4 regions of the Hydrogenophaga bisanensis genome follow, and region 2 is predicted to be linked to each of the others. Evidence: predicted binding sites of a transcription regulator. Region 2 holds the regulator's gene; each other region holds the start of a gene.
The links. The regulator FNR, encoded in region 2, switches genes on or off when oxygen is low (the NO sensors DNR and NnrR bind a similar motif). The targets are predictions, from matches to a motif close to TTGATNNNNATCAA.
Positions count from the first base shown of each region.

Region 1 (7,139 bases), on a different contig from region 2:
CGCCTTCGTCCGGGCCCATTCGGCAGGTGCCCACCGGGTGGTAGATGGTGTCGGCATGGTGGCGGATGAACTGCTCGATCTGGGCATCGCTGCGGGCCTCGGCCGACGCCGCCGACTCCCGGCCGCCGTGGCGGGCCAGCGCCGGCTGCGAGAGCAGCTCGCGGGTGAGCTTGAAACCCTGCACGAGGCGCCGCACATCGTCCGGGTCCTGCAGAAAGGCGGGATCGATCAGCGGTGCCACCTGCGGGTCGGCACTGGCCAGCCGCAGGCTGCCCCGGCTGCGCGGCCGCAGCAGGCAGACGTGACAGGAATAGCCGTGACCGAACACCGTCTTTCGGCCATGATCGACCAGCTTGCCCACCACGAAGTGCAATTGCAGGTCCGGGATCGGTTCATCGGCGGCGCTGCGGATGAATCCCCCCGCTTCGGCGAAGTTGGTGGTCAGCATGCCGCGGCGGGAGCGACGCCATTCGCCAATGCCCTTGAGCATGTTCCAGGCACCGGTCAGGGACAGGCCGAACAGGTCGGTCACCTGAGGGGCGTTGACCACCATCACCACATCCGGGTGGTCGTGCAGATTGGCACCGACACCGGGCAGGTCGCGAACCACCGCGATGCCGTGCTCGCGCAGGTGATCCGCCGGCCCGATGCCCGAGAGCATGAGCAGTTGCGGGGACCCGAAGGCGCCGGCACTGAGCACCACCTCACCCCCGGGCTTGAGCATCAAATGCTGTGGCACACCACGGCCGCCCTGCCCGCGCAACTCCACACCGGTGGCGCGCACCTGGCCATCACGCACCTCGGTGAGCACCCGGGAAGTCAGGCTGTCGGTGAACACCTGCAGGTTGCTGCGGCCCAGGTGCGGGGTGACATAGGCCTTGGCGGCACTGAAGCGCTCGCCGTTGCGGTGGGTCACTTGATAGACACCGATGCCTTCCTGCTGAGGACCGTTGAAATCGTCGTTGATGGGGTAGCCGGCCTGGCGACCTGCCTCAAGGAAGTGCGGCAGGAAAGGGTTGGGGCTGCGCAGGTCCATCACATTGAGCGGTCCGCCCTGGCCGTGCCAGTCGTCGGCGCCGCGCTCGTTGTGCTCGGAGCGCTTGAAGTACGGCAGTACGTCCTGAAAAGACCAGCCCGGGTTGCCCTGGGCCGCCCAGTCGTCGTAGTCGCGCGCATGGCCTCGGGCGTAGATCATGGCGTTGATCGAACTCGACCCGCCCATCACCTTGCCGCGCGGCTGGTAGCCGCGCCGGCCATGCAGCCCCGGCTGCGGCACGGTGTGGTAACCCCAGCCGTTGAGCTGGTACTTGGCCATCACGGCCAGCCCACCTGGGCAGTGGATGAGGACGCTGCGGTCGGCGGGTCCCGCCTCGATGAGGGCGACTCGATGGCCCGGGTCCTCGCTCAGGCGTCCCGCCAGGGCGCAACCGGCAGATCCTCCGCCCACGATGATGGTGTCGTACATGTGCTTGTGTCTCCTGGGCGCACGGGCCTGTCATCTGTCTGCAAGACGGTGCGCGACAATGTGCAGGCAAGTTAGCACAGGCCCTGATGAATGGTTAGGTTCCCCAGCCTAGACAGGACACCTGTGGGACGCCACAGCACCTGCGGCCCTGATGTGCGTCGCAGAATCCAGGTTGACCCCAACGACTTTCCAACAATTGGCAGGAGTGATTACGAAATGAGCAAGATCCAGACCGTCGGCATCATCGGCGCCGGCACCATGGGCAACGGCATTGCACAGGCCTGTGCCGTCAGCGGCATCCGCGTCGTCATGATCGATGTGGCCCAGGCGGCCGTCGACAAGGGGCTGGCCACGATCGCCGGTAGCCTGGACCGCCTGATCAAGAAGGACAAACTGACCGCCGAAGGCAAGGCCCAGGCGCTGTCGCTGATCCAGGGGTCCACGAATTACGAAGACCTCAAGGGCGCCCAGCTGGTCATCGAGGCCGCGACCGAGAACGAGGCCCTGAAGGTCAAGATCCTGCAGCAGCTCGACGGCATCCTGGCCCCCGAGGTGATCGTGGCCACCAACACCAGCTCGATCAGCATCACCAAGCTGGCGGCGGCCACCCAGCGGGCCGACCGCTTCATCGGCATGCACTTCTTCAACCCGGTGCCCATGATGGCGCTGGTGGAGATCATCCGCGGCCTGCAAACCAGCGACGCCACGCACGACGCCGTCAAGGCGCTGGCCGAGGCCCTGGGCAAGACCCCGATCACCGTGAAGAACGCACCCGGCTTCGTGGTCAACCGCATCCTGGTGCCCATGATCAACGAGGCCTTCTTCGTGCTGGCCGAGGGTCTGGCCACGCCGGAAGACATCGACGCCGGCATGAAGCTGGGCACCAACCAGCCCATCGGCCCACTGGCCCTGGCCGACATGATCGGCCTGGACGTCTGCCTGGCCGTGATGAACGTCTACATGGCCGAGTTCAACGACAGCAAGTACCGTCCCGCCCCCTTGCTCAAGGAAATGGTGGCCGCGGGCTGGCTCGGCCGCAAGACCGGCCGCGGCGTGTACACCTACTGATCACGGCCTGCATTCCGTCGGGAGCCCGCTTCGGCGGGCTTTTTTGTTGAGGCAGATCAAATTGCGGCGGCGCAGCACCTCCAGAATGGGCCCATCACCTTGAAGGAGTCCACCATGGCTGCCGCACCCGTTGCCATCGCCGTCTTCGAGTTCCTGGACCAGACCCACCGGGACATCCAGCAGCACATTCGCCAGCTGCACGAACTGGTCGATGCCATCGAATCCGATGGATTGAATCAGGCCAACCGGGAAAAGGCCCGGCGCGTGCTGAACTACTTCAGTGGCGAAGCCCGGCAGCACCATCTGGACGAGGAAAAGCACATCTTCCCCACGCTGCTGGCCAGCCAGGACCCCGCGGTGGTCCAGGCGACCGAGCATCTGGTGCAGGACCACGGCTGGCTGGAAGAGAACTGGCTGCAGATCGCCCCTTCTCTGGAAGCCGCCGCCAACGGCAACCTGTGGTTCGACCCGGTGGAGTTGCGCCACGCACTCGATGTGTTCGAGGCGCTGTACCTGGACCACATCCTGCTGGAGGAATCGATCGCCTATCCCCAGGCACGCCAACGCCTGGCAGGACTGGACACCGTCGGCATGGGCCGCGAGATGGCGCGTCGGCGCGTGCTCAGGCAAGCGGAGGCTCTGGCCCGGGCCGACTGATCGGCCCCTGTCCAACTGGCCTGCAAGGTCGTTGACCAAGGCTTAAGATGACCGACCATGCCGGCGGACCTCTGTGCCGGCGCTGAGGACATCATGAGCAATTTCGATTTTGACCTGTTCGTCATTGGTGGCGGCAGCGGTGGCGTGCGCGCCGCCCGAATGGCCGCCGGGCGTGGTGGCCGAGTGGCCATGGCCGAAACCCTGGGCACCGATGGCCTGGGCGGCACCTGCGTCAACGTCGGCTGCATCCCCAAGAAGCTCTACAGCTACGCCGCGCACTACGCCGAGTCGTTTGAAGAGTCCCACGGCTATGGCTGGGAGGGCGAGAGGCCTTCGCTGAACTGGTCCACCCTCAAGGCCAACCGCGCCAAGGAAATCAGTCGCCTCAACGGCGTCTACGCCAACCTGCTGCGCGGCTCGGGCGTCACCGTCATCAACGGCTTTGCCCGAATCGACGGCCCGCACGCGGTGACAGTGGCCACACTCAATGCCGATGGCTCCCCTGGCCACCAGTCCTTCACGGCGGCCAACATCCTGATCGCCACCGGCGGCACGCCCTTCGTGCCGCACTTCGTGGGCCGCGAGCATGTGATCACCTCCAACGAGGTGTTCGATCTGGAACCCTTCCCGCAGCGCCTGCTGGTGGTCGGTGGTGGCTACATCGCCTGCGAGTTCGCCTCCATCTTCAATGGCATGGGCGCGAAAGTCACGCAGCTGTACCGGGGCGAACAGGTGCTGCGCGGCTTCGATGACGAGATCCGCCACTTCGTCGCGGGCGAGATGCTCAAGGCCGGTGTGGACCTGCGCCTGAACGCCGGCGTGGTCGATATTCGCAAGACCGACGACGGTCTGCGCGCCGAACTGGAAGACGGCAACGTGGTCATGGCCGATGCGGTGCTGTACGCCACCGGCCGCCAACCCAATGTGCAGGGTCTGGGTCTGGAAGCCGTGGGCGTGGCCCAGGGCGGCCAGGGTGAGGTGATCGTCGACGAGCACTACCGCACCAACGTGCCCAGCATCTGGGCGGTGGGCGACGTGACCAACCGGGTCCAGCTGACCCCGGTGGCACTGGGCGAGGCCATGGTGGTGGTCGACCAGCTGTTCGGCCCTGCGCCGGGCAAGGTGCCGCGCAGCATGAGCTACGAGTTCATCCCCACCGCCGTCTTCACCCATCCCAACATCGGTACCGTGGGTCTGACCGAGGCACAGGCGCGCGAACGCTTTGGCGCCATCACCATCTTCCGCAGCGAGTTCAGGGCGCTGCGGCACACACTCTCGGGCAGCAGTGAGCGCACACTGATGAAGCTGGTGGTGGATACCGCCACCGACCGCGTGGTGGGCCTGCACATGGTCGGCGCCGAGGCGGGCGAGATCGTCCAGGGTTTTGCCGTAGCCATGAAAGCCGGCGCCACCAAGGCGGTGTTCGACAGCACGATCGGTATCCATCCCACCGCGGCCGAGGAGTTCGTGACCATGCGGGAGCCGGCGCGATCCTGAACCCTCCGCCTCAGCGTCCGGCCAGCCACCAGATGCCGGCAGCCGCCAGCAGAGAGTGCACCCACAGGCCCGGCGCCAGCCAGGCCAGGTAGCGCCAGCCCCCCACGAGACCAGCGGTCAGGCTCTTGCTGCCGGCATGCACCAGCAAGGCCAGCACCACGGCCAGCACGGCGGTGCCCCCGGCTTGCGGTCCAGCCGACAGGAAGGCCGCGGCCAACGCCGAGTGCAGGTCGGCGAGCGCCGCCAGCAGGGTACCGGCAATCAGGCCGCCCCGACCCAGCCACAGCTCCATGCCATGCACCAGCGCCTGGATGCCCGCCAGCAACGCGGCCACCGCGGCGGCGCCCTGAAGGCTGAACATGCGGTCGGTGCCGGATGACGGGAAGCCTTCAATGCGGGGCGAGGACACCACGCCATCGGCAGGGGCCTCACCGTCGGTGCGCAGCAGCCACCAGCCCCAGGCCGCCGCCAGCACGGCGGCGCCCAAGGCCGGCAGCCAGAGCACGCGCAGCCATTCGGGCCGCACAGCCGAGGCCACCAGCAGCAGTTGCAGCTGGGTGGACACGCAGGAAAACAGTCCCCCCGCCGCCATCAGGCGCGCATCGGCCCGCTGTTCACGCACGGCCAACCCCAGCGTGGCGATGGTGGCCGTGCTGGACACAAAGCCGGAGGCCAGTGCCGAGAAGGCCACCGCCTGACGAGCCTCCAGCAGGCGGCGACAGAAATGCGCCAGGGACTGCACCGCCAGCAGCAGTGCCAGCAGTTGGAGGATCACGTGCGGGTTGAGCACATTGCCCCAGAGGGGCCGGTCAGGCACCAGCGGCAAGGCCATCAGCACCAGCGCCGCCAGCACGATGCCATCGCGCACCTCACCCGGGCTGAGCCACTGACGGGCCAGCTGGTGCAGCCGGGCCCTGGCCGCCAGCAGACCGGTCATGCCCACGGCCAAGCCGGCGGCGATCGGCATGTGCCAGGCCGCGAGCGCACCGATCACATACGTCAGGAGCAGCGCAATCTCGGTCGTCACCCCCGGATCGTCGGACCGGTCACGCCAGTACGCCATCAGACCCAGGCCGGCAACAAAGGCCGCGCCAATGGCCAGCAGGGCCACCTGGCCGCTGAGCGCCCCCGCCGCCCCCAGCACGCTGGTGAGGGAAAACGTGCGCACACCGGCGAACGCACGGCCAGGGCCACTGCCCTTGCGGCGTTCACGCTCGATACCGATCAGCAGGCCACAGCCCAGCGCGGCCGCCAGCACGGCGGCGGCCCGTCCTGCCTCGGTCGTCATCAGATCCAGCACGGTCTCCTGCGCCTCTGTCACATCGGGTTCAGCCGGTCGGTCCACAATAGACCCACCATGCTCCATACCCCCGACTTTACTGCCCCGGTACGATTTCGCGACCCCGACGCCGCCCTGGCCCAGGTGCAGGCGATCTACGAGCACAGCATCGGCTTTCTGCGACAGTCCCTGCGCGACTTCGTGGGCGGCCGCGACATGGGCGGTGCCCGTGTGCGGGCCTGCTATCCGTTCGTGCGGCTGCACACGCACAGCGTGGTGCAGCAGGGAGGGCACCACCGGCGCCTGAGCTACGGTTTCGTCGCCGGGCCGGGCCGCTACGAGACCACGCTCACGCGCCCCGACCTGTACGCCGACTATTACCGCGAACAGTTCCGCCTGCTGCTGGCCAACCACGGTGGCGAACTGGAGGTCGGCACCAGCACCCAGCCGATCCCGATCCACTTCTCGTTTGCCGAACACGATCACGTCGAAGGCGACATGGACGCTGCGCGCCGCGCCCTGATGCGCGACGTGTTCGACCTGCCGGACCTGGCGGTGATGGACGACGGCATCGCCAACGGCACCCACGAGCCGGCGCCCGGCGAGGCACAGCCGCTGTCGCTGTTCACCGCACCTCGGGTGGACTACTCGCTGCAGCGCCTGCGCCACTACACCGGCACCGCGCCAGAGTGGTTCCAGAACTTCGTGCTGTTCACCAACTACCAGTTCTACATCGACGAGTTCATCAAGCTCGGGCATGCCGAGATGGCCGATGCCCACAGCGACTACATCGCCTTTGTCGAGCCAGGCAACATCGTCACCCGCCGCGCCGGCCTGAGCGCGCAGGCCGCCGACGCCCTGGGCAAGGCCCTGCCCCGGCTGCCCCAGATGCCGGCCTACCACCTGCTGCGCGAGGACCGCAGCGGCATCACCATGGTCAACATCGGCGTGGGGCCGGCCAACGCCAAGACCATCACCGACCACATCGCCGTGCTGCGTCCACACGCCTGGCTGATGCTGGGTCACTGCGCCGGCCTTCGCACCAGCCAGCAACTGGGCGACTATGTGCTGGCGCATGCCTACGTCCGGGAAGACCATGTGCTGGACGAGGAACTGCCGCTGTGGGTGCCGATCCCGGCACTGGCTGAAATCCAGCTGGCGCTGGAATCGGCG
Region 1 covers NZ_JBHTBX010000012.1:36,180-43,318, forward strand. The annotation lists gene ACFQNJ_RS15730 (GMC family oxidoreductase) at 1-1,465, opposite strand, end outside; gene ACFQNJ_RS15735 (3-hydroxybutyryl-CoA dehydrogenase) at 1,682-2,533, shown strand; gene ACFQNJ_RS15740 (hemerythrin domain-containing protein) at 2,648-3,190, shown strand; gene gorA (glutathione-disulfide reductase) at 3,284-4,687, shown strand; gene ACFQNJ_RS15750 (MgtC/SapB family protein) at 4,698-6,032, opposite strand; gene ACFQNJ_RS15755 (AMP nucleosidase) at 6,045-7,139, shown strand, end outside.
Region 1: ACFQNJ_RS15740 (hemerythrin domain-containing protein) is a predicted target of FNR. The motif match lies at 2,580-2,593, and genes of this name have one in related genera.

Region 2 (7,139 bases):
ACGGCCTGGGCAAACTCACGTGCGAAGCCGATGTCGGGCACGCCGGTCTCGCACCACACCAGGTCGGCGTAGGGTGCGTAGGCCACGCCACGGCTGATGGCTTGCTCCAGACCGTTCTTGACGCGGTAGAAACCTTCTTGCGTGCGCTCACCGGTCAGGAAAGGCTTGTCGTTGGCGTCGTGGTCGCTGGTGATCAGGTTGGCGGCTTCGGCATCGGTGCGGGCCAGCACGATGGTGGGCACGCCCATCACGTCGGCGGCGAAGCGGGCGGCGATCAGCTTTTCGATGGCTTCCTGCGTGGGCACCAGCACCTTGCCACCCATGTGGCCGCACTTCTTCACGGCGGCCAGCTGGTCTTCGAAGTGCACGCCAGCAGCACCGGCGGCGATCATGTTCTTCATCAGTTCGAAGGCGTTGAGCACGCCGCCGAAACCGGCTTCCGCGTCAGCCACGATCGGCAGGAAATAGTCGATGAACTCAGGGCTGCCCGGCTCGATGCCACGGCTCCACTGGATCTCGTCAGCGCGCTTGAAGGTGTTGTTGATGCGGCGGACCATGGTCGGAACCGAGTCGTAGGCGTAGAGCGACTGATCGGGGTACATGGTTTCGCTGGTGTTGCCGTCGGCAGCGACCTGCCAGCCCGACAGGTACACAGCTTCCAGACCAGCCTTGGCCTGCTGCATGGCCTGACCGGCGGTGATGGCGCCGAAGGCGTTGACGTAGCCCTTCTTGGCGCCGCCGTTGACCTTCTCCCACAGCTTCTCGGCGCCACGCTGGGCCAGCGTGTACTCGGGCTGCATGGAGCCGCGCAGACGCACCACGTCAGCGGCGGAGTAACCGCGCTTGACCAGCTTCCAGCGGGGGTTGGTGGCCCAGTCTTTTTCCAGGGCTTCGATCTGCTGTTGGCGGCTCAGCTGCGCATTCAGGGCTTTGGTCATGAGAACACTCCGTGAGGTTGATGGTGAGGACTGCGGCGACGGGCTTGGTTTTTCGTGGCCGATGGACGTACTTTAAGTCTTATACAAGACCTCGTGAAGCTCTTATGTCTTATAGAAGACAAAATATTTTCTCATTAAAAATCAATACTTATTCGTTTATATTCCTCAATATGAAATGATTTTTCTTGAATCGAGAAATTTTGGCGCACCGCAGCATTACCTGATTTCATCATTCAAAAACAAAATCTTCCATCATGAAATTCCCCGTGCCTTTGCGACAGCCACCTGCTGTCAACAGAAAGACAGCCTGCGGTCATCAGGCATGATCCAGGCCATGACACGCGCTCTACCCCGCTCCTCGCCATCCCCATGGCTGGCCTACAGTTGTCTTGCCTTAAGCATGTCCCTGGTCGGCAGCTACGTGGCGCTGTCAAAACCACTGGTCGCCGTCATCCCGGTGTTTCTGCTGGCGTGGCTGCGTTTTGGCATCGGAGGCCTGGCCATGATCTCGTGGCTTCGCAAACCTGCCGATGAACCGCCCCTGACGACCAGAACGCGCTGGCTGCTGTTCCTGGAGTCCTTTCTGGGAAATTTCATGTTCTCCATCTGCATGCTTTTCGGTGTGAGTCTCACCACCGCCGTGGCGGCAGGCGTGGTCATGTCCTCCATCCCGGCGGTGGTCGCCATCCTGAGCGCCCTTTTCCTCAAGGAGCAGATTGGAAAGCGCACGGCCGCCGCCATCGTGTGTGCCGCCGCAGGTATCGGGCTCTTTTCCCTGCAGAAGCCTCCGGCAGACAGCAGTACAGCCTCGGGCGGGGAGTTTCTGGGGGTGTCTCTGGCGGTCTGGGGGAATCTGCTGGTCTTTGCGGCGGTCGTCTGCGAAGCGTCTTACGTTGTCATCGGCAAGCGCCTGACCGACGGCCTTGGGCCCAGGCGTATCTCGTCAATCATCAACCTCTGGGGATTTGCACTGGTCACCCCCTTGGGCATCTGGACCGCGTGGCACTTCGATTTCAGCCAAGTGACCCCTACCCTTTGGGGCCTGCTGGTGTTCTACGCCCTCGCTGCCAGCGTATGGACCGTGTGGCTGTGGATGACCGGCCTCAAGACCGTCCCGGCATCCCGTGCAGGGGTGTTCACCGTGATGCTGCCCGTCAGTGCGGCGGCCATCGGGGTGTTGTTCATGGGCGAGACCCTGACGGCATTGCAGATGCTGGCGTTCGGTATCGCGCTGATGGGCCTCCTGCTGGCGACCTTGCCGGGGCGCACCGCAGGCACCGCTTCAAGCTGATGGCTGGTTCAGAGGCACCACAGTCCGGTGGGTTGGGTGATGCCCATCCACAGGGCCCAACCGGACGTGCCCATGAGCGCCAGACCGGCGAGACGAATGGCCCACGCGCCCGAAGCGCCGCCGCGAAGACGCAGGAGCAGCCAGGGACCCGCCGTCAGCGAGACGGAGGTTCCCAGTGCGAACAGGGCCATGATCAAGGCACCATCCAGGGCGCTGGCTGACAGCGAGGCCATCAGCAAGGCCGAATACAGCAGACCGCAGGGCATGAGCGCCCAAGCCACGCCCAGCACCACGGGCGCTTTGGCCCCCAGCCGGACCAGCACCGGCCGCACTCGGCGCCAGACGCCTTGGGCGAGGTCGTCGATCCAGGCCGGCTGCCGAGCGCGCAGCACCAATGCCAGGCCCAGCAACAAGGCTGCCACATGGAACATGGTCCAGACGGGACGGATGACGGAGGTATTCGTCCCCAGCCAGGCCAGTCCCTGCACCGAACCCGCGGCAAACGCACCCATCAGCGCGTAGCCCAGCATCCGGCTGACCTGAAACGTCCAGAGTGCACGGGCACCTTGCTGCCCCGCCGCACGGCTGATGCCGGCGCAGGCAGCACCGCACATGGCCACACAGTGCGGTCCGCCCACCACACCCATCACCAGTGCCGTCATCGCCATGGAAGTCTGCATGGCGTGACTTTAAGGGCCCAGGAACACCAGCGCAGCCGGCAAGGTCACCGTCAGATGATCTTGGAAAAACGGGCGCGGTCGATGTCGGACTGAAGGTATCGGTCAAACACCATCGCAATCGCTCGCACCAGATACCACCCGGTGGAAGTGACCTGGATACCCTGGCCGTCGACCGTGACCAGCCCGAACTCGGACAAGCCGGACAAGGTCTCGAGTTCGCGCGCAAAGTAGGACCGGAAGTCGATCAGGTGCCCGAGTTCGATGGATTCGAACTGGACCGAACCCTGGCACATGATCGACATGATCACCGAACGGCGCAGAAGGTCGTCACGTGTGAGAGCCAATCCGCGCACGATGGGCAGACGCCCCTGATCGAGCGCGTCGTAGTACTCCTCCAGCGTCTTCGCGTTCTGACTGTAGGTGGCTCCGATGCGGCCGATGGCCGATACCCCCAAGGCGATCAGATCGCAATCCGGCTGGGTGCTATAACCTTGGAAGTTGCGGTGCAGGCGGCCCTGGCGCTTGGCGACCGCCAGCGCGTCGGTCGGCAAGGCAAAGTGATCCATGCCAACGTAGACATACCCGGCGTCGCTCATGGCGTCCAGCGACATGGACAGCATCGACAGCTTGTCGCCAGGGCTGGGCAACTCGGCGGCGATGATCCGACGCTGCGGCTTGAACCGGCTGGGCAGGTGTGCATACGCGTAGAGCGCGATCCGGTCCGGTCTGAGTTCGCTGACCTGAGCGAGGGTCCGGCGGAAGGACTCGGGCGTCTGAAGAGGCAAGCCGTAGATCAGATCCACATTGACCGATTCGAACCCGATCTTGCGGGCGGTTTCGACCAGCTTGAACACCTGCTCGGCCGGTTGCACACGATGAACCGCCTTCTGGACCGCCGGATCGAAGTCCTGCACGCCAAAACTGAGCCGGTTGAAGCCCAGTCGCGCCAGTGTCTGCAACCGCTGGTCGGTCACCGTGCGGGGATCCACCTCGATGGAGTATTCCCCCCCGGGCACTAGCGTGAAATTGCGGCGCAACATGGTCATGAGGTCTTCCAGCTCGGGGTCCGAGAGGAAGGTGGGTGTGCCGCCCCCCAGGTGAAGCTGGGACACGGCATGGCCCTTGCCGAAGTGCTGGACCTGAAGCTCGACCTCGCGGCTGAGATAGCGAAGGTACTCGGCCGCCCGCTCGTGGTGCTTGGTGATCACCTTGTTGCAGGCGCAGTAATAGCACACAGACTCGCAGAACGGAATGTGCACGTAAATCGACAGCGGCAGCGCCATGGACCCGGCCGCACGCTGTTCCAGTGCCTGGATGTAGTCGCTTTCAACAAACGCCTCCACGAACCGATCAGCGGTGGGATAGGAGGTGTAACGGGGACCGGGCACATCGAACCGCTTGAGCAGTTCGTCTGAAATGGCATGACTCACGGAAGATTCTCCAAACTTGTCTGGAACTGTGCACGAACGCATGCCTGCGCCCCTTGATCTTCATCAAGCGCCTGGCGACTACTGGGGAAACCACCGTCATCAAATCCGCGCCAGCACTGTGTTTCTCGACACCCGACAATCCTTTGGGTTAAGCTTGCGCGCGAAATACTCGCAAAAAGCATGGACATCCAAAGCATCAAAGTCGCCTGTTCGAGTTGCAACCTGCGGGAGTTGTGTCTGCCGATGGGCCTCAACGCGGACGAAATCGACAAGCTCGACAGCGTCATCAGCACACGCCGGCGGATCAAACGCGGGACGTCACTGTTCAACACCGGGGACAAATTCACCTCGCTGTACGCGGTCCGTTCAGGGTTCTTCAAGACCTGCATCACCACGGCAGATGGCCGGGATCAGGTGACCGGCTTCCAGATGACGGGCGAGATCATCGGCCTGGATGGCATCGTCAACGATCGGCACTCCTGTGATGCGATCGCGCTGGAGGATGCCGAAGTCTGTGTAATGCCTTTTGATCAGGTGGAGGAACTCTCCCGCGAGTTCACCACGCTCCAGCACCACGTGCACAAGATCATGAGCCGAGAGATCGTCCGCGATCATTCGGTGATGCTGCTGCTGGGCAGCATGCGGGCGGAAGAGCGTCTGGCGGCCTTCCTGCTGAACCTGGTGCAGCGCCTGCACGCGCGCGGGTTCTCCCAGTCGGAACTCATCCTGCGCATGACCCGCGAGGAGATTGGCAGCTATCTGGGCATGAAGCTGGAGACAGTCAGTCGCACCTTCTCCAAGTTCGTGGAGGAAGGCATCATCGAGGTGAAGCAGCGCTACGTGCACATCAAGGACACGGACGCCCTGCGAAAGATTGTCAACCCTCAGCCCTGCCGCTGAGTCGAGGGTTTGCCGAGGCGCAAGCAACGCGCCCCGGTATCAGTCAGTTGCAACCGTTGCGGGCGCAGTCCCTGGGTCGTTCGTCGGGCGGCACGGGACAGCGGTTGACCTCAAACGGGGACATCGCAAGCATGGTGGTGAGTGTGCTGGACGCCATGGCAAACACCCAGAAGACAAAGAACGCCAAGGTGTACACCGCCTGACGGGACATGGCCACCGGCTCGCCGAACCAGTGGAGATCACCCGGGTCGACCACCGCGAACACCAGCATTTCCATCACACCAGCGACCAGAAAAGCTGGCCAGGCAATCCACATCCATCTTTGGGCTTTTCCCATCGTCTGCTCTCCTGACTGACTGGTGAACGGATCCCCGGCATTCATACGGTGTGCGCCCAAGTCTGGGCGCACGAACCGTCACTTGCCCGCAGGCACCACCGGCGACGCGGCGTGGTTGCGCGCCTGATGGGCGGGCTGCATCCGGATGAGCGCCTCTTCCCGCGCCTTGCCTTCCAGATCCTTGGCGGCCGCCAGGTCCCGCTCGTACACGACCTTGTCCAGCACGGGGTCGGGGTTGCGCACCGCCAGGATGACCGTGGCAATGCCCGCCACGACCACCAGCAGCGGACCGCCGACGACCAGCCACATGTGCGGGACACGCCACCACGCGGTCGGCACGGGATGGCGGCTTGACGGAGCAGAATCTGACGACATGACGTGGTCCATGGAGTACCTTGGGAAGATCAGTTTAGCGGGGAACCAGAAACACGGCCTTTTCGACCACCTCGTCCACCGAGTCGCCGGTGGAGCGGATGGTGAACCGGATGGGGTGTGAGCCCGGTGATGCCGCATTCGGCGGAATCTGGACCGCCATGGGAGCGGAGCGAACCTCAGTGGGCAACACCTCCACCTCGGTCTCCGACGCGATGGCAATACCGTCCAGTCCTTCCACCGTGACACGGTAGACCTGCCTCTCCTCGGTGGCATTCATGATCTGGAGACGGAAGACGTTCTCGATGCGGCCGTGCTCGACCATTCGAGCCAGGGATCCGCGATCGCGAATCACGTCCACCTTGAGGGGGGTGCGCAGGAACAGGCTGGTAAATACCGCGATGGTGATGACCGCCAGAATGGTGGTGTACACCAGCACGCGGGGACGGAACGCGTGCCGGATCATCTCCTGGCGAGTCCATCCCTGGGCCATGCCGTTCTGCGTGGAGTATTTGACCAGACCGCGGGGATAGCCCACCTTGTCCATCACCTCATCGCAAACATCGATGCAGGCGCCGCAACCGATGCACTCGTACTGAAGGCCGTTCCGGATATCGATCCCGGTCGGGCACACCTGCACGCACAGCGAACAGTCCACGCAGGAACCCAGTCCAAGCGCCTTGGGATCCGCCTTCTTGGAACGGGCACCTCGCGGCTCGCCGCGCGCCTTGTCGTAGGTCACAATCATCGTGTCCTTGTCGAACATGGCGCTCTGGAATCGCGCATACGGGCACATGTACTTGCACACCTGCTCACGCATCCAGCCGGCATTGCCATAGGTGGCAAAACCGTAGAAAAAGACCCAGAAGGTCTGCCATGGCCCCAGGGACGCGGCCAGGGTCAATGTGGCCAGTTCCCGGATCGGGGTGAAATACCCGACGAAAGTGAAACCGGTCCACAGGGCAAACAACACCCACAGGAGGTGTTTCAGGCCGCGCTTGCCGAACTTGCTGGGCGACAGTGGCGCCTGGTCCAGACGCAGGCGCGCCGAGCGGTCGCCTTCGACCTTTTTCTCGATCCAGAGAAAAATCTCGGTGTAGACGGTTTGCGGGCAGGCGTAGCCGCACCACAACCGCCCCGCCACCGCGGTGAACAGGAACAGGGCCAGCGCGGAGATGACCAGCAGTCCGG
Region 2 covers NZ_JBHTBX010000001.1:176,096-183,234, forward strand. The annotation lists gene aceA (isocitrate lyase) at 1-938, opposite strand, end outside; gene ACFQNJ_RS00875 (DMT family transporter) at 1,273-2,229, shown strand; gene ACFQNJ_RS00880 (sulfite exporter TauE/SafE family protein) at 2,238-2,909, opposite strand; gene hemN (oxygen-independent coproporphyrinogen III oxidase) at 2,960-4,339, opposite strand; gene fnr (fumarate/nitrate reduction transcriptional regulator Fnr) at 4,520-5,239, shown strand; gene ACFQNJ_RS00895 (hypothetical protein) at 5,283-5,576, opposite strand; gene ACFQNJ_RS00900 (FixH family protein) at 5,655-5,951, opposite strand; gene ccoG (cytochrome c oxidase accessory protein CcoG) at 5,986-7,139, opposite strand, start outside.

Region 3 (7,139 bases), on a different contig from region 2:
CCCACGACGCGGGAGAGCTTTCCCGGCGCATAGGCGGCGGGAACGTCGGCCAGCAGTTCGAGCGTGCGCGCATCGAACACCTTGATGCCCCCGGGTGTGTAGTTCTGCGCCGCCACCAGGGTGCCGTCGGCACTGATCGCCCCGCCAATGGAATTGCCGGCCTGCATCACCCGGTGGGTGATGCGCTGCTCCAGCAGGTTCACGCGGGTGAGCGCACCATCACGTCCAAAGACGAAGGCGAAAAGGCCGTCGCGGGAATAGACGACCGACGCGTGCGAGAGATCGCCCAGTCCCTTGACCTCTCCGAGCAGGGCACGGGTGGAGGTGTCGACGATGTAGAGGGTGCCGTTGGCCCGGCCAATGACCGTCCCCAGATCGCCGGTGCCGCGCAGGGGCGCCGAGGCACAGCCCGCCAGACCACCCAGCGCGGCAAGGGATGACAGGCTGGCTGCGGTCGCCAGCCATTCTCGGCGCTTCATTTCGGATCTCCGGACGGGAACTCTTGAGGAAAGCCCTGCTGAAGGCGCAACGCGATCCAGCGGGCTTCTTCCTCGCTGAGCATCGCCTTCCAGGGCGGCATGGGGGTGCCTGGTCGGCCGTGGAAGATCACGGCGACGAGGCTGTCGAGCGGAAAATCGGCCATGGCCTCCCGCGTGAGCGCAGGGCCAAGGCCACCGGTCAGGCGCATGCCGTGGCAAGAGCCGCAGTCCTGCCGCACCATGCGCACCAGCTCGCGCGAACGCAAGGCATCGGGTGCGGACTGCGCGAGAGCCAGCACAGGCCCCAGCAAGAGCGCAGACAGGACAGCAGAGAAGCGGAGCACGGCATGCCTCCCGGATCAGGACTTGAGGATCACCGCGATGGCGTCCTTGAGGTCCTGGTCGGCGATCTTGTCCGGCCCATTGGGCGACATGGGGATGGGCTCAAACACACCCGATCCACCCTTGCGCACCTTGTCGAAGAGTTGCGCGGAGGCGTCCTTGCCCTTGTACTTGGCCGCGATGTCCTTGAACGACGGCCCGACCAACTTCTTGTCCTTGGCATGGCAAGCCATGCACCCGGACTTGGTCAGAGCCGCTTCACCGTCGGCGAAGGCAGCGCCGGAGCCGAATGCCAAGAACGACGCCAGCAACAGCAGATTCATTTTTTTCATCTGAAACTCCAGAAGTTACGTAGCGGAGACGAAGTGCCTCAAACCCAGGGTGCGGTGGAACCGGCTTTGCCGGGCCACTCGCACCGTCCCCCCTCGAAACGCCGCAGGCGCGCCACGGAGGGGGGAAGCCGTGTCAGCGGCGCAGGGGGGAGACTCAATAAACGTCGTGCTGGGTGTTGTGCACGTTGAAGTGGCCCGTCGGCGTGATCAGGCGCGGATCCTTGATCACGGCCTTGAGCTTGAGGGTCTTGTCATCGACCACCACCAGCGCGCTCTCCTTGTTCTTGGCGCTCCACACCGCGAACCAGACCTCGTCGCCAGCCTTGTTGTATTCAGGCTGCACCACGCGCTTGGCACCGTCGTCCTTGAGGCCCGCCCACTCGGCGATCGGCAGCACGGTGTAGCCCTTCTCGAGGTTGTTGATGTCGTACACCGCGACCGACTGGGAGATCTTCGGATCCGGGTTGAGCGGGGTGTCCGAGTACAGGTGCTTGCTCTTCGGATGGCTCTTGATGAACAGCGCACCGCCACCCTGGCCGGTCAGTGTCTGCACCACCTTCCAGGCGTTCTTGGGGTGCTTGACCGGATCGGTGCCGATGAGCGCGATGGTCTCGTCACCCAGGTGGCCGGTGGACCAGACCGGTCCGTACTTCGGATGGTTGAAGTTGGCGCCGCGGCCCGGGTGCGGGATCTTGCCCACGTCGATCAGCTTGGTCAGCTTGCCTTCCTTCAGATCCACCGCCGCGATCTTGTTGCTGTTGTTGGCCGCCACCATGAAGTAGCGCTTGGACGAGTCCAGGCCGCCGTCGTGCAGGAAGCGTGCGGTGCCGATGGTGGTGACCTTCAATGCATCGATGTTGGAGTAGTCCACCAGCAGGGTCTGGCCGGTTTCCTTGACGTTGACCACGAACTCGGGCTTGAAGTGGCTGCCCACGATGGAGGCCACGCGCGGCTCGGGGTGGTACTCCTGCTTGTCCACGGTGTTGCCGCGGGTCGAGACGATCTTCAGCGGCTCCAGCGTGTCGCCGTTCATGATGACGAACTGCGGCGGCCAGTAGGTGCCGGCGATCGCGTACTTGTCTTCAAAGCCCTTGTACTTGCTGGTCTCGACCGAGCGGGCCTCCAGGCCGGTGCGGATCTCGGCCACGTTGTCGGGCTTCTCCATCCACAGGTCGATCATGTTGATCTTGGCGTCGCGGCCGATCACGAACAGGTAGCGCCCCGAGGCCGACAGACGCGAGATGTGCACCGCGTAGCCGGTCTTGACGATGTTGATGATCTGCTTGGTGTCACCGTCGATCAGGGCCACCTCGCCCGTGTCGCGCAGCGTCGTCGAGAAGATGTTGCTGATGTTGTAGTTGTTCATCTTCTTCTTCGGCCGCTTCTCCGGTGGCACGATGACCTTCCAGGTGGCCTTCATGTCATCCAGGCTGTATTCCGGCGGCGTGGGGGCATCGTGCTGGATGTAGCGCGCCATGATGTCCACTTCCTTCTCGGTCATCTCGCCGCTGGTCTGCCAGTTGGGCATGCCGGCCGGAGATCCGTAGGCGATGAAGACCTTGAGGTAGTCGGTGCCCTTGCCCACCGTGATGTCCGGCGTCAGCGGCTTGCCGGTGGCGCCCTTGCGCAGCACGCCGTGGCAGCCGGCGCAGCGCTCGAAGTAGATCTTGCGGGCCACGTCGAACTCGGCCTGCGTCATCGGCGGTGCCTTGGGATTGGTCGCCTGATACATCGGCTCGTTGGCCAACGGCGATCCGCCCGCCTGATAGTTCGCCTCAGGGGCACTGATCTTCTTGTCTGCCGTCTGTGCAAAGGCACCGGTGCCCACCAGGGCAGCCATGGCCAGCGTGGTCAGGCGGATGATCGTTCGGGATTTCATGGGTTCTCTCTCCGTCGTGGATCAGCTTTGGAGGTGGCCGTCCCTGATTGGTCCGTGGCCCCGTTCGCCCGGCCGCTGTCCAGGACGCTTGGCGAACGGGCACATCGTCTTCCTCGCCCATGACCCTGTCCTTGAACCAGTTCAAGGACGATGGTGCGTTGCAAAAGAACAATGGTCCCCACCACGAGGAACCGGAGAAGACCATGAGCCTGATCGAATGCCGTGACCTGCTGGCCCCTGCCGGCGGGATGGATGAATCCCCTGGCATGCGGTCGGGCTGCGTCACCCTGGTGGGCGCCGGCCCGGGTGATCCGGAACTGCTCACCGTCAAGGCTGCCCGCGCCCTGGGCGCTGCACGCCTGGTGCTGTACGACCACCTGGTCAGCCCCGCCGTCCTTGACCTGCTGCCCCCGGACGCCGAACGCATCTATGTGGGCAAGGAGTCCTCCCGCCATACGCTGCCGCAGGCTTCCATCATTGAACTGATGGTGCGGCTGGCCCGCAGCGGCCGGGCTCTGGTGCGACTCAAGGGAGGCGATGGCTACATCTTCGGGCGTGGCGGCGAAGAAGCGCAGGCGCTGGCCGAGGCCGGCATTCCGTTTCAGGTGATTCCCGGACTGACCGCCGCCCAGGGGGCATCCGCCTCGACCGGCATCCCGCTGACCCACCGCGACCATGCCTGCGCCCTCGTGCTGGCCACGGGCCACCTGCGCGACGGCCAGGGTCTGGACATGGACTGGGCGATGCTGGCCCGGCCCCGGCAGACCATCGTCCTGTACATGGGCGTCAACAACCTGCCTGAAATCTGCCGCCAGCTGATGGCGCATGGCCTGGCGGGGCAGACGCCCGCCGCGCTGGTCGAGAAGGCCACGCTGCCCCAGGAGCGCTGCATCACCGGCACGCTGGCGGAGCTGCCCGCACTCGCACTGCGCCACCAGGTGAGGCCACCAGCCCTCATCATGATCGGTGGCGTCGTGACCTTGCGCAGCCAGCTTCACCCGGCCAGCATCACCGAACCAGCGCCGGCACAGGCCATCCATGCCGTCGCCTGATATCTGAAAGAACGGGATCCGGCAGGCCGGATCACACGGGGTTTGGTACGCTTTGACGCATGGCGACCACACTGACCCTCATTTCCTCCATGGCCACCAAGGCCCTGCTGGCCGACCTGACGGCCCAGTTCAGCCGGCAGCACCCGGACATCACCGTCCAGGTCGAGTCGGTGGGCGGTGTCGACGCCGCCAGACGCGTGCAGTCCGGCGAACGTTTTGACGTCGTGGCCCTGGCCTCCAACGCGATCGAACAGTTGCTGGGCGAAGGCCACTTGGTGCCGGGCAGCCGGGTCGACATGGTCCGCTCGGGCGTGGCCATGGCCGTCAAGGCCGGTGTCCCGCACCCGGATGTCGGCAGCGAAGAAACCCTGAAGCAGGCCGTGCTGGCGGCACCCACCCTCGGCTACTCCACCGGCCCCAGTGGCGTGCAGCTGGCCCGTCTGTTCGAGCGCTGGGGCATTGCCGACCAGATCCGTGACCGCATCGTGACCGCCCCGCCCGGGGTGCCCGTGGGGTCGCTGGTGGCCAAGGGCGAAGTCGCACTGGGCTTCCAGCAGCTGAGCGAACTCATGAACCTGCCGGGCATCGATGTGCTGGGTGGCTTGCCCGAAGCCATCCAGATCGTCACCACCTTCTCGGCGGCGCGCGGTGCGCACAGTGCGTCACCAGCGGTTGCGGACGCGCTGCTGGCTTTTCTGTCATCCCCCGCCACCATGGCGATCAAGCGCCAACACGGCATGGACCCTGCCTGAGCAGGTCTCAGGCGGCACGAATGTTGCTGCACGGGGGAAACATCCATGCCCCATGAAGCCCGGTCTGCGCTTTCTCATTGCCGCCAAACGTTGCGAGATCACCGAACTTGACCAGCTGGCGCGCACCAGCGCCCTGGTCGAGTCGGTGGCCAGGCTCATCCACGAACTGCAGCGCGAGCGAGGTCTTTCCAACCTTTACCTGGCCTCATGCGGGCGGCGCTGGGCCGACGAGCGCAGCAGCCAGATCGGCAGAAGCGACGCGGCGCAAGCCGGGGTATTGGCCTGTTTCGACGATCTGGACACCGAGGACGGCGCCCTGCGGCTGGGCGCGCGGCTGCACGCCCGCATCGCTTACGCCCTGCAGGGACTGGACGCCCTGGTCACCTTGCGCCAACGGATCGACGCCCAGGCCACCAGCCCGGCGCAGGCATCGGCCGATCTCGCGCGGCTGATCAGCGCCCTGCTCGCGGTCGTCTTCGAAGCCGCCGACAGTGCCACCGAGCCACTCATTTCCCGACGCCTGGTGGCCCTGTTCAACTTCATGCAGGGCAAGGAGTTCGCCGGCCAGGAACGGGCCACCGGATCGGCCATGTACGCCGCAGGCGAGCCCGACATTCAGGGGCAGCAACGACTGCTGCACCTGATCGACTCGCAAGAGCGCTGTCTGCAGACCTTCGGCGAGTTTGCCAGCCCGGCGATGTGGGCGCGCTGGCTGTCGGCACCGCAAGCCGAGGACTTGGTCCGCCTGGAGCGCATGCGGCGGATCGTCAGCACCACGCCGCCCGGGCAACCCTTGTGCGGCGCCAACAGCCAGGACTGGTTTGATGCCTGCACGTCTCGCATCGACACGATGAGGCGCATTGAAGAGGCGCTGGTGGCCGAGCTGCTGGGACTTTGCCGGGAGCGGACCGCCTGTGCCAGGCTCGAACTGGAGCAGCTGCAGGCTGCCACCCCCAGCGCAGGACCCGATGCCGACTTCTTCTCCCGGCCGACACCGACCGACCTGGCCGCATCGGACAAGGCGGACAGTGAACACGCCTATGGTCACCAGCTGGGCCGATCGATGCTGGACCTGGTGCAGGATCAGGCCCGACGGCTTCAGGCGATGGAGGACGAACTAGAAACCGTGCGCTCCAGTCTTCATGAGCGCAAGCTGATCGAGCGGGCCAAGGGGCTGCTGATGGCACACCGCCAGCTCAGCGAGGAGGCGGCCCACAAGACGATGCGCCAGATGGCCATGAGCCAGAACCGTCGCCTGGTGGAGGTGGCCGAGGCGGTGCTGGCCATGGCCGACGTGCTCCCCTCGCCGCGGTAAACGCGGGAGTCCAAAGCGCGTGCTGCAGCGCACCAAAAGCAGCACTCAAGAACGGCTGCCCGGCCCATTCGCACCAGCTTGGGGCGAACGTGCCCCCGCGATGGGCCGCCAAGGCCTTCAGGTGACCTGAATCGCGGCTGGCACGATAAGTGCTGAGCATGTGGCAAGGGCGACCTGCCAACGGCGGCAGATCTCCCCGACATCTTTCCTGACACGGACAACGGCGTCCATTTCCAGCTGCCACGCGCAGCCGCGGAAATGGACGCCGTTGCGCTTTCAGGACCCGTTTCTTCTCTGCCCCACAGGAGCCTGCCATGACCGCTGTCACCCCCGCAAGCGATTCCACCCGCAACGAGGCACATGACAAAACCGCCAGCGGCACCAGCCGCCGCGCATTCATCCGACACGGCGCAATGGCCGCCACCTACTTCTCCACCCTGGGCCACAGCGGCGTCTGGGCCGCCGGCTCTGACGCGCCGGAGAGGACCGAGGTCAAGATCGGTTTCATCCCGCTGACCGACTGCGCCAGCGTGGTGATGGCCAGCGTGCTGGGCTTCGACAAGAAATACGGCGTGACCATCGTGCCGACCAAGGAGGCGAGCTGGGCCGGCGTGCGCGACAAGCTGGTCAACGGCGAGCTGGACCTGGCCCATGTGCTGTACGGTCTGGTCTACGGCGTTCACATGGGGACCGCCGGCCCGAAGAAAGACATGGCGGTGCTGATGAGCCTGAACAACAACGGCCAGGCCATCACCCTGAGCAAGGCGCTGGCCGACAAGGGCGCGGTGGACGGCCCCTCGCTGGCCAGGTTCATGGCCGCGAACAAGCGCGAATACAGCTTCGCCGGCACCTTCCCCACCGGCACGCACGCCATGTGGATGCACTACTGGCTGGCGGCGGCCGGCATCAACCCGCTCTCGGGCGCCAAGCTGATCACCGTGCCGCCGCCGCAGATGGTGGCCAACATGCGCGTGGGCAACATGGACGG
Region 3 covers NZ_JBHTBX010000003.1:252,057-259,195, forward strand. The annotation lists gene ACFQNJ_RS06525 (cytochrome D1 domain-containing protein) at 1-479, opposite strand, end outside; gene ACFQNJ_RS06530 (c-type cytochrome) at 476-823, opposite strand; gene ACFQNJ_RS06535 (c-type cytochrome) at 839-1,153, opposite strand; gene ACFQNJ_RS06540 (cytochrome D1 domain-containing protein) at 1,308-3,032, opposite strand; gene cobA (uroporphyrinogen-III C-methyltransferase) at 3,281-4,084, shown strand; gene ACFQNJ_RS06550 (substrate-binding domain-containing protein) at 4,144-4,836, shown strand; gene ACFQNJ_RS06555 (nitrate- and nitrite sensing domain-containing protein) at 4,889-6,151, shown strand; gene ACFQNJ_RS06560 (CmpA/NrtA family ABC transporter substrate-binding protein) at 6,565-7,139, shown strand, end outside.
Region 3: cobA (uroporphyrinogen-III C-methyltransferase) is a predicted target of FNR. The motif match lies at 3,164-3,177, and genes of this name have one in related genera.

Region 4 (7,139 bases), on a different contig from region 2:
GAGATCACGAACACCACGCCCATGAACAGCCAGGGCAGTTGCGCGCGCCGCATGCGCGCATAGGGCTGATCCAGCACCAGGCGCCCTTGCATGTCCATCTCAACGCGGCAGACGGCGCCGATGCGCTCGCGCAGCAAGGCCTCATCCTCTGCCTGATGCGCCGATGCGGTGCCGAACATGGCATCGGGTGCACCGAAGCTGGCGCTGGCGCCAGTGGCAAACACGGGGATGTCGTACGTCGCGCTGAACCCGTCTTCCAGCCCCTGGCCGTCAACGCTGACTCGCCATGCGGTGCCGTCTTCTCCAGGTGGTGAGGATGGCGGCAGGTGCCCTGGCAATGCCGTCTGCCATTGCACCCGGGTGCCTGCGGCGGTGGGTACCAGTCGGGCCACGCCTTCATCTTCCCATTGCAGGTGCTCGCTGGTGCTGCGATCATCGCCACTGCCGCTGGTGCTGCGCTCCAGGCAACTGAGCGCCATCACCACGCGTGCCTGCGGGCCCACCTGCAGCGGTAGGTCCAGATGCATGCTCACCTGCCCGCCGAGGGGGGCAGGGTGGGGCGAGAGCACCAGCGCCGCTGCGCCATAACGGCGATGCTGGCGCCAGCCCTTGAAAGCCTGCCAGCACATCACCAGGCCAAAGAACGGAAACAGCAACACCACCCAGACGATCGGGCGGCCGTTGACCGCATCCGGCAAGGCGATGGCGCTAACGACGCCGCCAAACCCAAGAAACACCACCCCCATGACGGTGAACACCCAGCGCTCGGCCCGCAGGTTCGATGCAATGGCCGGGCTGGCCCATTCCGGGTACTGCATCCAGGGCTGGGTGGCGGCCTGCGGGTGCTCTGGCTGCGCAGCCTTGCGCCAGTTGTGTCGGCCCCACACCATCATGCCAAGGCCCACACCCCCAAAGATCGCGATGAAGATGCCCCAGAAGCCCAGCAGAGGCCAGCGAAGGCTGCGGTCCAGGACGGCATCGGTCGGGTCTGCCGGGTTGACCCAGGCAGTCACGGGCTTTCCCTGCCGGTGCGCGGACTCCAGACGCCAGCCCAGCTGGTACCAGAAGTCGCCGACGTTGTCCGCCGTGTTGCTCACCGCCACCCGCTGGCCCACGTGTGTCTGTCCATTGACCACGTAGCGGTAGGTGGCGTGTGCCCGGTAGGTGGTGCCACCCTTGCTGCCGCGCAGTGATTCCAGGCGCGCGCTCAGCAGTTGCGCCTGCACTGGCTCCCACTGGCGCATGCGCACACTGTCGATCACGGTGGGCACCATCGCCAGCACCACGAACCCCAGGCCCACCAGAAAGAAGATGCTGCCGAACGCGCCGAGCCAGACGGCACCGTTGCGGCGTCGCTGGCGCAGACTCGGACGTTTCAACAGGCTCATGCGGCGATCACTCCCTTGGTGGCCGCAGTGTATGCCGTCTCAAACCATCACAGGGCCGTGCGCAGCGTCCAGATCTCCGGGAACAGCACCACATCCAGCATCTTGCGCAGGTAGCTCACACCACCGGTGCCGCCTGTGCCGCGCTTGAACCCGATCACCCGTTCCACGGTGGTCACGTGGCGGAAGCGCCAGAGTCGGAAGGCGTCTTCCAGGTCGGTCAGCTCCTCGCCTAGCTGGTACAGGTCCCAGTGCTGCTTCGGGTTGCGGTAGACCTGCAGCCAGGCCTGCTCCACGCCCTCACTGGCCTGGTAGGGCTGCGTCCAGTCGCGCTCGGTGTGCGAGGCCGGCACCGCAATGCCACGGCGCGCGAGCAGGCGCAGGCACTCGTCGTACAGCGAAGGTGCTTCGTACGCGGCCTGCACCATGGCCGCCCGTTCCGGGTGATGCGCATGCGGCTTGAGCATGGCCGCGTTCTTGTTGCCCATCGCGAACTCGATGCAGCGGTACTGGAAGCTCTGGAACCCGCTCGAATGGCCCAGGTAGGGCCGGATGGCGCTGTACTCCGGCGGCGTCATCGTGGCCAGCACATCCCAGGCGTGCACCAGCTGTTCCATGATCTTGGACACGCGCGCCATCTGCTTGAACGCCGGGTTCAGGTCGTCGCGGGCAATGTTGCCGATGGCGGCGGTCAGCTCGTGCAGCATCAGCTTCATCCACAGCTCGCTGGTCTGGTGCTGCACGATGAACAGCAGCTCGTCGTGCGCGGGAGACAGCGGATTCTGCGCACTGAGGATGGCGTCCAGCTGCAGGTAGTCGCCGTAGCTCATGTCGCGGCTGAAATCCAGCTGCGCCTTCTCCTCGTGGACGATGGACTCGGGCTTCGAGGCGGGTGATGCGTCGTGATAGGGGCAGGTCATGGCGCGTCTCCTTCAGGTCACCGCGTGCTTGCGGTTGAACTCGGGCCGCTGCCACTCGCCGCTTTCCAGCACCTGTTTCAGGTGCTCCACCGAGTGCCACACATCCTCGAAGCCGATGTACAGCGGCGTGAAGCCAAAGCGCAGGATGTCCTTGTGGATGCCGCCATCACCGGCGCGGAAGTCGCCCACCACGCCACGCGCGATGAGCGCCTGCACGATGGCGTAGGCGCCTTCGTCCCTTGTCAGACACACTTGTGAGCCTCGCTGCGCATGCTCGCGGGGCGTTGCCAGGCCCAGGCCATGGCCTGCGCAGCGCTCCTCCACCAGACGGATGAACAGGTCCGTCAGCGCCAGCGACTTCGCGCGCAGCGCCGCCATGCCGCCCAGGGTCTCGGCCGCCAGCACGGTGTCCACACCGCACTCCAGCGCGGCCAGGCTGATCATGGGCTGGGTGCCGCACTGGTAGCGCGTGATGCCCGGGGCGGGCTGGTAGTCGGGCGTGAAGGCGAACGGCGCCGCATGGCCCCACCAGCCGGCCAGCGGCTGCCAGAAGCGGTTGGCGTGCAGCGGATTGACCCACACGAAGGCCGGCGCGCCCGGGCCGCCGTTAAGGTACTTGTAGCCGCAGCCCACGGCAAAGTCGGCCTTGGCGCCGGTCAGGTCCACCGGCACGGCACCCGCGCTGTGCGCCAGGTCCCACACCGTCAGGATGCCCTCGGCATGGGCGGCAGCGGTCACGGCCGCCATGTCGTGCATGGCGCCAGTGCGGTAGTTCACGTGCGTCAGCATGAGGATGGCCACCTCGGCGGTCAGGGCCGAAGCTATCTCCTCGGGCTCCAGCAGCACCAGTTCCATCCCGTGCTGCTTGCAGAGCGCTTCGGCAATGTACAGGTCGGTCGGGAAGTTGCTGCGCTCGCTGATGATCCGTTTGCGAGTCAATTGGCCATTGGGTGCATCGGCCTGCACCATGTTCAGCGCCGCGCTCAGCACCTTGAACAGGTTGACCGAGGTGCTGTCGGTGGCCACCACCTCGCCCGCACCGGCGCCGATCAGGCGCGCGATCTTGTCGCCCACCTGGCCCGGCATCTGGAACCAGCCGTGCTTGTTCCAGCTCTGGATCAGGTCGGTGCCCCATTCCCGCGTCACCACCTCGGCCACGCGGGCCGGTGCGCTGGCGGGCATCACGCCCAGCGAATTGCCGTCCAGGTAGATGGTGCCGGCGGGGATGTTGAACTGCGCGCGCAGGCCACGCAGCGGGTCGGCCGCGTCCAGCGCCTGGCAGTCTTGAAGGGTGGTCGTCATCGGTTGGTCTCCTATTGTGTTCACAGTTCGCGCAGCACCGCCCGCACCGGGCTGGCGTCGCAGGTGGTCAGCTTCAGGGGCAGGGCGATCAGTTCGTAGTCGCCCTCGGGCACGTCGTCCAGCAGCAGGTTTTCCAGCACGCGCAGACCGCGACGCCGGATGGTCTGGTGGCTGTCCAGGGTCTTGCTGTCGGCCGGGTCGATGCTGGCGCTGTCGATGCCGATCAGCACCACACCTCGGTCGGCCAGCAGGGCCACCGTCTCGGGCGCGAAGGCGGGCAGGCCGTTGTCAAACCGGTCCTGGGGCATGCGTTCGTACACCCGCACCAGCACCCGTGGAGGAAGTGGCCCCCACGCTCCGCCGCTGCGCGGGTCGCTGCCCCCCGGGGGGGCTGATTCGCCTTGGGAGCGGCCCGTCGGCGAATCGCCCATCGCATGCGCCAGATGCTCGGGCCGCACCAGCGGGCCGCAGCCTATGGCGTGGATCACCCGGCAGGGGCCGATGAAGGCCTCCAGCGGGACCGCACCGATGGCGGCACCCTCCGGGTCGTAGTGCAGGGGCGCATCGGCGTGCGCGCCCACGTGGGGCGAGAGCGTGACCGCGCTCACGTTCACCGGGCAGCCGGGGCCGATGCTGGCCACCCACTGCTGGCTGTAGGCCGTGTCGCCCGGAAACACCGGCGCGCCGGCATGGACAGGGGGGGAAATGTCCCAGAGCTTTTTCATCGCCGCAGAAGGTAGCACCCGCACAAAAACCGTGGTGTCGGTTATTTCCAACAATCAGCAAAATCGCTTGAGGCTTAAAGCATCTGTCCGATCGGCGGTGCGATTCAGAAGGTGATCTGCGCAAAGTTTGACAAAAGACAAATACGAATGGATTTCATTTACTTAGGATGCCTGTATTGCGAACTGGCCTGATGGCCTCCTCATCATGAACAGCACCCTCGCCACCCCCTGGGCCCCCGTCAACGCCGCCGAGCCGGACGCCGGCCCTCCGTCCACCAGCGGGCTGGACGTCTGGCCGCCGCAGGTGCCGGGCGTGATCCACGGCTACGTTGCCACCGAAGACCCCGAGAGCCTGCGCACCCAGCGCCGCCTGGCCGAGCTGGGTTTCCTGCCCGGCGAGACGGTGCGCATCGTGGCCCGTGGCTGGCTGCGCCGTAGCCCGGTGGCAGTGCGGGTGGGGCAGTCCACCTTTGCGCTGCGGGCCCATGAGGCGGCCCTGCTGCGCGTGCACGCGGCCGAGGTCGTCCGATGAGCAGCACAAGCGCCCCCCGCCTGGCCCTGCTGGGCAACCCCAACTGCGGCAAGACCGCGCTGTTCAACCTGCTCACCGGCACCCGGCAGAAGGTGGCCAATTACGCCGGCGTCACCGTCGAGCGCAAGGCCGGCTGGATCACCACCCCGCAGGGCCGGCAGGCCCAGGTGCTGGACCTGCCCGGCACCTACAGCCTGGTGCCGCTCAGCCACGACGAGACCATCACCCACGACGTCGTCACCGGCCGCCAGGCCGGCGAAGCACGGCCGGATCTGCTCGTCTGCGTGGCCGACGCCACCCACCTGCAGCTCAACCTGCGCCTGGTGCTCGAAGCCCAGGCCCTGGGCGTGCCCATGGTGCTGGTGCTCAACATGTTCGATGTCGCCCAGGCGCAAGGCCTGAGCATCGACACCGCACGGCTGTCGGCCGCGCTGGGCATGCCGGTGGTCACCGCCATCAGTGTCCGCAAGGACGGCGCCCTGGCGCTGCTGGCCCAGCTCGATGCCCTGCTGTCGTCGGGCCTGCCGCCCGCCCAGCCTGCCCGTGATGCCGACATTCCCGGCCCCGACGCACTCAATGCCCGGGTCTGTGCCATCCTGGCCGACGCGGTGCAGACCGATGCCAGCCGCTGGGCCTTCACCGACCGGGTTGACCGCTGGGTGCTGCACCCCCTGTGGGGCATGGTGCTGCTGGTGGGGGTGCTGCTGTTCATGTTCCAGGCCGTGTTTGCCTGGGCGGCCCTGCCCATGGACGCCATTGAGGCCGGGGTGGGCTGGCTGGGTGAGCAGGTGGCCGCCCGCATGGCCGACGGTCCCTTGCGCAGCCTGCTGGTTGACGGCGTCATTGCCGGCGTGGGTGGCGTGCTGGTGTTCCTGCCGCAGATCCTCATCCTGTTCTTCTTCATCTTCCTGCTGGAAGACTCGGGCTACCTGCCGCGCGCCGCCTTCCTCATGGACCGTCTCATGGGCACCGTGGGCCTGTCGGGCCGGTCCTTCATTCCGCTGCTCTCCAGCTTTGCCTGCGCCGTGCCCGGCATCATGGCCACGCGCACCATCAGCCACTGGCGCGACCGCTGGCTCACGATCCTGATCGCCCCGCTCATGACCTGCTCGGCCCGCCTGCCGGTCTATGCCCTGCTGATCGCTGCCTTCATCCCCGACCGCAGCGTCGCCGGCCTGTTCAACCTGCAGGGCTTGGTGCTCTTTGCGCTGTACCTGGCCGGCATCCTCAGCGCCATGGCGGTGGCCTTCATCGTCTCGCGCCGGGGCCAGGCACAGGGCCGCCAGACGCCGCTGCTCATGGAACTGCCGGCTTACCGCTTTCCCAGTGCCCGCAACATCGCGCGCGGTCTGTGGGAGCGCGGCTGGATCTTCGTGCGCCGGGTGGGCGGCATCATCCTGGCGCTGATGGTGCTGCTGTGGTTCCTCTCGTCTTATCCCGCCCCGCCGGACGGCTTTACCGGCAACGCCATCGAGATGAGCCTGGCCGGCCGCCTGGGTCATCTGCTGGCGCCGCTGTTTGCGCCGCTGGGTTTTGACTGGCGCATCGTCGTGGCCCTGATCCCGGCCATGGCCGCGCGTGAGGTTGTGGTGGCCGCGCTGGGCACGGTGTACGCCCTCTCGGCCACCGGTGACGGGGTCGCCGGTGCGCTGGGCGCCGTGGTGGCCGACCAATGGTCCCTGGCCACCGCCTTGTCGCTGCTGGTGTGGTTTGTGTATGCGCCACAGTGCATCGCCACGCTGGCGGCCGTGCGGCGTGAAGCCGGGGGCTGGAAGTCCACCGCCATCGTCACCGCCTACCTGTTCGCGCTGGCCTACGCGGCCGCGTGGATCACCTACCGCATCACCTTGCTCTGGAGCGGATCATGATGAACCTCGATTGGCAGACCGGCGTGGTGCTGGCCTGTGTGACGCTGGCCGCGGTGGCGCTGCTGCGCCCCGTGCTTCAGCGCTGGCGTACGCCGTTGGACCAGGCCTCGATCTCGCCCGCCACGGGCGACAGCGCCGCCAACCGGTCGGCGCCGCGTTCAACCCAACCTTCGACCACTTGCGGCAGTTGCCGGGGCTGTTCCTCTGGCGGTTGCCACTGAAACCGGGACAGGGCCGTGGGGATGTGCATCTCGCTCATCAGCGGGCCGTGCAGCCCCGCCAGGGTCTGACCGTCGCGGCTGAGCAGCACGCGGTCCGCCGGCCCCAGGTGGGCATGGCGCTGCAGGTGGTCCTGCCACGCATGGCCAATCTGCTGCCGTGTCGCACCGTCGTGGCCGGCCGCCTGC
Region 4 covers NZ_JBHTBX010000002.1:533,515-540,653, forward strand. The annotation lists gene ACFQNJ_RS05215 (DUF3592 domain-containing protein) at 1-1,388, opposite strand, end outside; gene kynA (tryptophan 2,3-dioxygenase) at 1,436-2,305, opposite strand; gene kynU (kynureninase) at 2,318-3,607, opposite strand; gene ACFQNJ_RS05230 (cyclase family protein) at 3,628-4,332, opposite strand; gene ACFQNJ_RS05235 (FeoA family protein) at 4,538-4,864, shown strand; gene feoB (ferrous iron transporter B) at 4,861-6,732, shown strand; gene ACFQNJ_RS05245 (glycoside hydrolase family protein) at 6,809-7,139, opposite strand, start outside.
Region 4: ACFQNJ_RS05235 (FeoA family protein) is a predicted target of FNR. The motif match lies at 4,460-4,473, and genes of this name have one in related genera.